3 regions of the Shewanella sp. SR44-4 genome follow, and region 1 is predicted to be linked to each of the others. Evidence: predicted binding sites of a transcription regulator. Region 1 holds the regulator's gene; each other region holds the start of a gene.
The links. The regulator sigma-54, encoded in region 1, starts transcription at its own class of promoters, with help from an activator protein. The targets are predictions, from matches to a motif close to GTTGGCACGNNNNTNGNNT.
Positions count from the first base shown of each region.

Region 2: a site for sigma-54 is predicted at 1,783-1,801, ahead of nirB (nitrite reductase large subunit NirB). Genes of this name have one in related genera too.
Region 3: a site for sigma-54 is predicted at 1,188-1,206, ahead of norV (anaerobic nitric oxide reductase flavorubredoxin). Genes of this name have one in related genera too.

Region 1 covers NZ_JACJDU010000001.1:59,301-62,507, forward strand. The annotation lists gene rapZ (RNase adapter RapZ) at 1-476, opposite strand, end outside; gene ptsN (PTS IIA-like nitrogen regulatory protein PtsN) at 473-916, opposite strand; gene hpf (ribosome hibernation promoting factor) at 919-1,206, opposite strand; gene H5125_RS00240 (RNA polymerase factor sigma-54) at 1,232-2,716, opposite strand; gene lptB (LPS export ABC transporter ATP-binding protein) at 2,859-3,207, opposite strand, start outside.
Region 2 covers NZ_JACJDU010000013.1:22,846-26,052, reverse strand. The annotation lists gene H5125_RS08410 (glycosyl transferase) at 1-1,060, shown strand, start outside; gene H5125_RS08405 (ANTAR domain-containing response regulator) at 1,048-1,740, shown strand; gene nirB (nitrite reductase large subunit NirB) at 1,983-3,207, shown strand, end outside.
Region 3 covers NZ_JACJDU010000055.1:20,856-24,062, reverse strand. The annotation lists gene H5125_RS18955 (GNAT family N-acetyltransferase) at 1-241, opposite strand, end outside; gene H5125_RS18950 (PH domain-containing protein) at 468-836, opposite strand; gene norV (anaerobic nitric oxide reductase flavorubredoxin) at 1,271-2,776, shown strand; gene norW (NADH:flavorubredoxin reductase NorW) at 2,773-3,207, shown strand, end outside.

The DNA.
Region 1 (3,207 bases):
TCTTTATCAACACTGCCTAATAATATTTGCCTAACTTGGTCGCTTAATTCGTAGATATTTAGCGCAGAAGTGTCGATATAGTGATCAACAATTTTTGCGATAGGCTCAAGTAAACGGCCTTCTAGTTTTATCGCTTCTTGCAGTGAAATATGATTTTTAGATAACGGGTGTAATCGACGTGTTTCGCTGTAACGTTTAAGCAATACTTTGTCATTGGAATTTAAAAAGAAACTGATAATTTCAGTGTCATTTTGAAGTAGTGCCAATTGGTCTTGAAGCACTTTACCTTGTTCTGCAATGTTACGAACATCAACGCTAATCGCAACCAAATCATTACTGCCTTTAAGCTGGGCTAATAATGTGCCAATGAGTGGTAAAGGCAAATTATCAACACAATAATATCCTAGGTCTTCTAATACTCTCAGGGCAACGGATTTCCCTGAGCCTGAACGTCCCGATACTATAACTAGTTTCATGCAGTAATAACCTGATAAAGTTCTGTTGCGTCGTGAGTTTTACGAAGCTGTTTCAATATTTGCTTATCGCTTAACTTTTGGGCCATGCTCGATAACGTGCCTAAATGTTGTTGGCACTGGTCTGCAGGGACTAACAAAGCAAATAAAAGATCCACGGGTTGCTTATCGATTGCATCAAAGGCAATGGCTTCTTCACATTTAATAAATATCGCGATAGGGTGATCGATGGTCGTTAATCTACCATGAGGTATCGCAATGCCATTTCCTATACCTGTGCTACCCATTTTCTCTCTCGCTAACAGGCTTTCAAAAACCTCTTGCGAAGACAGGGTTGGGTACTGGGCAGCGACTAAATTGCTGATGAGTTCCAGTACTTTTTTCTTACTGCCCGGTGTGGCACAGGTAGTGCATTCCGGCTGCAGAATGGTACAAAGTTCCATCGTTAGTGTTTTGTATTCTTCTCTTTGTGTTTAATTACCTGACGGTCGAGTTTATCGATCAGGGCGTCTATTGCAGCATACATATCAGTACTTTCTGACATTGCAAAAATTTCTGCGCCATTAATGTTGATTTTGGCTTCTGCTTTTTGTTGTAATTTTTCTACATTGAGCACAACGTGTACATTATGGATCTGATCGAAGTGTCGTTCAAGCTTTGAAAATTTACTGTGGATGTATTCACGTAAAGATTCTGTTATTTCGACATGACGTCCAGTCAGACTTATTTGCATAAAAAATCCTCCATTGCCTAGTAGGTTATAAACTCTTACGTTGGTTTGAGGGCGGGATCATCATTGCTTCACGGTATTTTGCTATCGTACGACGAGCAACGTTTATGCCCTGTTCTGCCAGAAGCTGAGCCATTTTACTGTCACTCAGTGGTTTTTTCTGGTTTTCTGCGGCAACCAGCTTTTTGATAAAAGCACGAATGGCCGTTGATGAGCATTCCCCGCCATCGTCAGTACTGACATGGCTAGAGAAGAAGTATTTTAGTTCAAATAAGCCACGAGGGGTGTGCATATATTTTTGTGTGGTGACTCGTGAAATGGTCGATTCATGCATTTCTACGGCTTCAGCGATATCATTGAGCACCATAGGCTTCATGGCTTCTTCGCCATATTCAAAAAAGCCTTGCTGAAATTGCACAATGCAATTTGCCACTTTAAGTAAAGTATCATTACGGCTTTCAATACTTTTAATAAACCATTTAGCCTCTTGCAGATGGCCTCGAATAAATTGACTATCCGACGGGTTTTTACTGCCTCTAGCCATGGCTGCATATTGCTGATTAACACCAATTTTAGGCATGTTGTCTGGGTTTAACTCTACTACCCAACGGCCATTTTTCTTTAATACTGTGACATCGGGAATCACGTATTCATCATCCATGGGGGTAATTAATAAGCCCGGACGAGGATTGAGTGTCTGGATTAGAGTGATTGCGTCACGTAACTCATTTTCTTTTAGTTTTGTTTTACGCATCAATAATCTGAAATCACGGCCAGCAATTAACTCTAAATAGCCTTTAATTAACAAACGGGCATTATCGATATGGGGTGTGTCGTTAGAGTATTGCGCTAATTGAATAAATAGGCATTCGCTTAAATCACGTGCTGCAACACCCACAGGATCAAAGTGTTGAACGCGTTTTAATACCGCCTCAACCTCATCGAGTTCCACATTTTCATCACCCATGGCTTCGAGAATATCTTCGGTACTTTGGGTTAGATAACCGCGTTCATCAATGGCATCAATAATGGCGGTGGCAATGGCGAGATCGGTGTCTGAAAATGGAGTGAGATTTTTTTGCCATTCTAAGTGTTCGTACAGACCTTCGGTGGTTTCACCTTGAAAGGGCATGTCGTCATCGCGCATGCTTGCACTGCCTGAACCTGACATAGGTGAGGCTGTGTATACTTCATCCCATGTGGTATCCATGGCTAAATCATCCATGGTTTCTTTGGTCATGGATTCTGTTATGTCGACGGTGGAAGTGTCTTTTTCGACATTAACAATACTGTTGTCACTAAAGTCTGTATCCGCTTGGTCGCGGTTTTCTTTTAAGGAGTCTTTTGCTTCAGAAAACTCATCTTCTATTTCAAGCAATGGATTTGAATCTAATGCTTGTTGGATTTCCTGCTGTAGCTCCAATGACGATAATTGCAGTAAGCGAATGGCTTGCTGCAATTGTGGGGTCATGGTTAAGTGTTGACCCATTTTAAGTTGGAGTGACGCTTTCATTTACCGCTTATCCCTAGATGATTTTCCATAAAAATGACAATCTCGAACTATAATGGATTGCCATAAACATCAATGACATTTAACGTTGTTTAGGTATCGTTCAATGAAATGAGTTAGCTAGACTAAAAGGCCAGTAAAGTAACTATAGCTTGAATTGTTCACCTAAGTACACAGCTCGAACTTGTTGATTACTTAATATCTCATCAGGTGTGCCTTCGGCAATTAAATTACCCTGGCTGACGATATAGGCTCGCTCACAAACGTCTAGCGTTTCACGTACGTTATGGTCGGTAATTAATACCCCTAAACCGCGATTTTTAAGTTGTTGGATGATTTTTTTAATGTCGATGACCGAAATAGGATCAACACCAGCAAAGGGCTCATCAAGCAAAATAAATTTTGGATTAGCAGCTAAAGCGCGCGCAATTTCAACTCGACGACGTTCACCACCCGATAACGACATACCTTGGCTGTCGCGTATGTGAGTAATG
Region 2 (3,207 bases), on a different contig from region 1:
GCAAATGGCCAGTGCCATGATGCTCATGCGCGTGCGCGGTGAAACGACTGAAGAAATAGCAGGGATGGTGGCGGGCTTACGTCGCACTGTCGATAAAGGTTGGCATTCGCTTGAGGTTGATATCGATTGGCCTGTGTATGCGGGCAAGCGCGAACAGTTACCTTGGCTTTTACTGGTTGCTAAGTTATTGGCGAAACAAGGTATTCGGGTGATGTTACACGGTGACAGCCAAGCGTTACCTCATCGCCGTCATGTTGAATCATGTTTAGCATCACTTAATATTGCGTGTTGTACATCATCACAAATGGCCAAAGTGGCATTGCAGTCAGATAATATTGTTTATGTTCGAGCGGGTGACTTAGCACCAGTGTTAGATGAGTGTCGTCAATTACATCAAGAATTAGGTCTACGCAGTTTGATTCAAACCGCAGCGCGTTGCATGAACCCAACTAATGCACCAATAAGCCTTCGCAGTTATTTTCACCCTGGGTTAGATGCGGTACACCAAGGAATATGCGAAATTTTATTTGAGAAAAGCGAATATCACGCCGGCAGTGTGGCTATTTTTAAAGGCTTACAAGGTGAAACCGAGTGTAATCCAAGAGTGGCTACCACGATAACTGTCGTCAACGGACAGACAGATAATATAGCGGTATCGAGCTTATCTATCCCTACGTTATTAGAAGGCTTTTCTGGTGCAAAAGTGGGTCAAGCTGAATTATCTAGCGACATTCTTGCGCTGTTATGGCGCGAAAAAGAGCCTTTTTCTGCTGATGCGCTGACATCATTAATGTCGCGCACCATGATTGAGCAGGCGCTTAGCAGTATGACGGCAACGTTGGCTGCAGTATTGTTATTACTTAACCACAAATTAAATACAGCGATTATTCCACCGGAAGCAATTTCACCAGAATCCATTTCACAAAAATCAAATTCACAGAAGATTATGGCAGCGGAGCAAGCCGTTTACTTGAGTCAACAATGTTGGGCAAACCGCTTCAGTTCAACAGACAATCCATTAGCCAAATGGCTGAACGAGGAGTGGTTATGCGCAGTTTAATTTTTTGTGACCTGAGTTTTTCAGCTGTGCCAGTGGTCGATTGTGAAGTTGTAAAGTACCAAGCTTGTTTGGCAGCGTTTGGACATGTCACTGTGTTAACTTCTGTGAGCCAAATTGAGCAACGATTACATCAACAAACATTTGATACCTTGTTGATATTAACCGACACATTGCACGCTCAAATCCAAGGACTTATTCAGCGTACATTAACCAATAAGCCAATGGTGATAGTTGTCAATGCCAAAACATGGCAGCAGACAGCATTAACCGAGTTACTTGATTGCGGTCGCATCACTTTTATTCCTGAGGTGTTAAGTGTTAATCGTTTAACCAGTGTCATTAGTTTGGCCCAAGCACGTTTTAATGCAGCGAGTAAAACACTCGCCGAATTTAAGAAACTGGATGATGAAATCCGCAGTATAAAACTACTTAGTCAGGCCAAGCTTATCGTTATGCAGCAAGGGTTCGATGAAACCAAAGCGCACCAGATTATTCAACAACAAGCGATGCAAAAAGGTTTGTCATTAGCTCAAATGTCAGCGCAAATTATTGCTATTGTTACTCAGCATCATGGTAAGTCAAAATCACTAAACACCGCAGTGAACAACGATGGTGCGCCTCACTTTGGTGCGGTTGTGACCAAGATGGACAACAGTAGAGCGTTTAGTAAAGGCTGTTGATTTTTTAAGGCTAATAAATCAATGGTTTAAGTCTTTTTTGTAGTTGGCATAGAGCCTGCAAACAATACATATAATGAATAAAGTATCAGATTGACGATAGTGTGAATGGCAGCAATTAACGGGGTCGTTTACCTCAACAATTTATTTTAAAAATTTGGATCTCAACAGGCAATGGCGCCAACTCCTTAAGCGGAGTTGGCGCCATTTTGCTTTTTACGGTCCAAGGCATGAAGGAGTTGGATATGGCAGTCTCAAAACCCAAGTTAGTGGTCGTTGGTAATGGCATGGTTGGTCATCATTTTATTGAGCAAGTGTGCAGTTTAGGTCTCAATAAAACGTTTGATGTGCACGTGTTTGGTGAAGAGCCGCGTCCAGCTTATGACCGAGTGCAGCTGTCAAAATATTTCGAGACCGGTAGCGCCGATCCACTGATGTTAACCAGCGCGCAAGATTATCAAGATTGGGGCATTACGCTTCACTTAAACACACCTATTACGGCAATTGATATTGCCGCCAAAACGGTGACTAGCGCGCAAGGTGATCATTATTCTTACACCCGCTTAGTGCTTGCAACGGGATCATTTCCATTTGTGCCACCGATACAAGGTAACGATCGTGCTCAATGCTTAGTGTATCGCACCATTGAAGATCTTGAATCGATTCAGGCCGCAGCTCAAAACAGTCAAGTTGGGGTGGTTGTTGGTGGTGGACTATTAGGTTTAGAAGCCGCCAATGCCATGATGCAGCTCGGGGTAAAAACCCACGTTGTTGAGTTTGCACCACAATTGATGCCCGTTCAGCTAAATGATAAAGCGGGTGAATTACTGTGCAGTAAAATTGAACAGCTCGGCGTGAGTGTACATACTTCAAAAGCCACCACTGCGATTATTGACGGTGAAACGGCAATGCACCGAATGACCTTTAATGATGAGTCTTATCTTGAAACTGACATGATTGTGTTTTCTGCCGGTATTCGTCCACAAGATTCATTAGCTCGAGTTTCAAATATCTGTATCGGTGAACGTGGCGGCATTGAAATTGACGATTACTGTTTAACCTCAGCGCCCGATGTTTATGCCATCGGTGAGTGTGCGTTATGGCAACAAAAAATATTTGGTTTAGTTGCACCTGGTTACCAAATGGCCCGAGTGGTCGCTTCGCATATTGCTTCATTAACATCTAATAGCGTGTCGCAGTCATTTACCGGCGCAGACATGAGTACCAAACTTAAATTATTGGGTGTTGATGTGGCCGCTATTGGTGCTAGCCGTGGTTTTGATAACGCACAGTTTGTTGAGTTATCTGATAACCAAGCGGGTATTTATAAAAAATTATGGTTAGACGAAACCGGTAAATTTTTAAAAGGTGCAGTGCTGATTGGTGATAACAGCGATTACAGCCGCTTGCTTGATAGCTATTTGTCTCAAGACGAGATTGAAGGTTCCGCAGTTGAGTTATTGCTAGCCG
Region 3 (3,207 bases), on a different contig from region 1:
CATCAGTATTCATAGGAATAGAACTAGAACTATGGATCTGTCCCCATGCTAAGCCTACAGCGACGCCATCAAGTTCAGCGATCAGTGGCAATGCATGCTTTGCTCGATTGCTTGCATTAAGACGAGAAATCCACTCTTCGTCGGTAAATTCAGCTTCTCGTTCATAAGTCGAGCCAAACGAATCTGGCGAGTCTTGTAATGCTAATAAACGTAACCTTCTATAGATTCCCCAATCACTCATCAGCAACACTCTGATTTGAACATTAGCCATATTTACAATTTTACACCCCACGTTTTAGTCTTTCTCGACGCCAGATAACTGACGAAACGACCCACTTAACACTCCTCAGTTTCAGCATTAAATTCTAGACTAAACTCATATTTTACAACAGATTAAACCTTAATGGTTCGTTTGTTGAAATTATCAATTTATTAAGCAATTATTGACAATAGCGGCATTTGCAGAACTATAATAAATAACCTGAGATTATTTTTGATATCTCCAGCATTGAGGCCTTACCAGTAAACTCAAACCTAACTTTGCCTATCGCTGAAAAGTATATTTCTAGTTCGGAATCGAGATCGAATGTCCCCGATGTTTCAATTGAGTAAGCGACAATATTTTTGTAAGGCAAAGATGTAAAATCTTTTTTACTTCCTGTAATGCCTTGAACATTAACAGCGATAATTCTTTTACTGGTAAAAATGACACCATCACGCATGGATTTATATGAATCAATGACTCGTTCATCATCGATAAGTAAATCGCGGGCTTTGTCTGCAAAATCAGAATCCTGCTTCAGTTTGAAAAAACCTTTATTATTAAAATCTATCATCTAACATCCTTTTTATATCTGACATCCAAAGGGATTGAATTAATACAAATTTTACGACATAAACAGCTCAGTAAATTTCGTGGTTATCGTATTCTAGTGAATAGCCTTAGCTTAATGTAATAACAATAACATTACAAAATGCAACTGAAGCAAGCATTTATCTCAGTTTGTATTAGCTGATAAATAGCGATAAAGCCTGTGATTGGCATTTCATCAATAATGTCGTTTTATAACACAATAAGAAGTCAATATGACAATTTAGCGTCATATTGACAGTTCACAGTGTGTCTTTATGACATCAATAAAATTCACTAAATATACATTACCTGCATATAATCAATAAGATAAACAGTTGGCATGCACTCTGCAATAACGAAGTTAACTTTTGAAATATCTCTATCAACTTTAACTTCTAATTTATTACAGGTGTACATATGACAATTCACATTAAAAATAACATCGATTGGGTCGGACAACGTGACTGGGAAATATTGGACTTCCATGGTACTGAATATAAAACCACCAAAGGCACCAGTTATAATAGTTACCTTATTCGTGAACAGAAAAATGTCTTAATCGATACTGTTGACCATCGTTTCAGCCTGCAATTTATCCAAAACCTTGAGATGGAAATTGATCTCGATAAGATTGATTACATCGTCATTAACCATGCGGAAGAAGATCACTCAGGTGCCTTAGCGGCTTTAATGGCTAAAATTCCTAATACCCCGATTTACTGTACCGAAAATGCTATCGACTCTATTACTGGCTTACATCACCATACAGAGTGGAATTTTAATATCGTTAAAACCGGCGATACCTTAGACATTGGTAACGGTAAGCAGCTGGTGTTCATTGAAACCCCTATGTTGCATTGGCCTGACAGCATGATGACCTATTTAACGGAAGATGCTGTGTTGTTTAGCAATGATGCGTTCGGTCAGCATTACTGCGATGAGCATTTGTTTAATGACGAAGTAGACCAAATTGAATTGATGGATCAGTGTTTACGCTATTATTCCAATATTTTAACCCCGTTTAGCTCGCTGGTTACCGCCAAAATTAACGAGGTGCTAAGCTTTAACCTGCCCGTTGACATGATTGCTACCGCCCATGGCGTAGTGTGGCGCGACAACCCAGCACAAATTATTCATCAATATCTGCAATGGGCAGATAATTATCAAGAAGACAGAATCACCATTTTTTATGATTCGATGTCTAATAACACCCGCATGATGGCCGATGCCATTGCTCAAGGCATCCACGACGTTGACCCTGTTGTGTCGGTTAAAGTGTTTAACGTGGCCCGTCATGATAAAAATGACATATTAGCTAACGTGTTCCGCTCCAAAGGTATTTTGGTGGGTTCATCAACCATGAACAATGTCATGATGCCGAAAGTCGCGGGAATGCTAGAAGAGATCACAGGCCTGCGCTTTAAAGATAAAAAAGCCGGTGCATTTGGAAGTTATGGCTGGAACGGCGGCGCAGTTGACCGTATTCACACCCGTCTTACAGATGCCGGATTTGAAACCATTGTCGGCTTAAAAGCAAAATGGCGACCAGATGGTAAAGCGATGCGCGAATGCCGTGAGCACGGTCGCCAGATAGCTAAAAGCTGGGCATGGCATGATTTAAGTAATGTAAAATCCATTTCACCGGCATCGCTAGCTAAGAGTGCTCAAGCCACTGTAACCACTAAGCCAACTCAAGCAACTCAAGCAACCAAACCGACATGTACAACAGCGACGGCAATGAGTGATTCACAAAATATGCTCTGCACTGTGTGTAATTGGGTATATGAGCCAGTATTGGGTGAGCCTAATCAAGATGTAACACCAGGTACACCTTGGAGCGAAGTGCCAGACTTTTTCCTTTGCCCAGATTGCGGCCTTGGCAAAGATGTTTTTGTCCCTATCGCTGAGAGGAAAGCATCATGAGCGCCCCCATCATTATCATCGGTAGCGGCTTTGGCTCATATCAACTAATCAAAACCATTAGACGCACAGATAAGCATTTACCGATAACCGTGTTCACCCTTGATGAAGGCCACGATTATAATAAACCGGACTTGAGCCATGTATTTAGTAACAAGCAAAACAGTGCGGACTTAATCCGCCTTACTGCACAAGAGTTTGCCTCCGAGAATAATATTACTCTGCATGCTTTTACCAAGGTTGATTGCATTGATAGTGAACAGCAAGCGGTGTTTGTTGAAGGTGTTGCTTATCCTTATACAAAACTGGTGCTAGCAACAGGAGCAAAAACCTTTGTGCCATCAATGCTTGGTAACGCAACAGACAGTGTGGTCACCTTAAACAGTCTTAGTGAGTTTAATAATGCGCAGCTGCAACTACAAAATGCACAACGT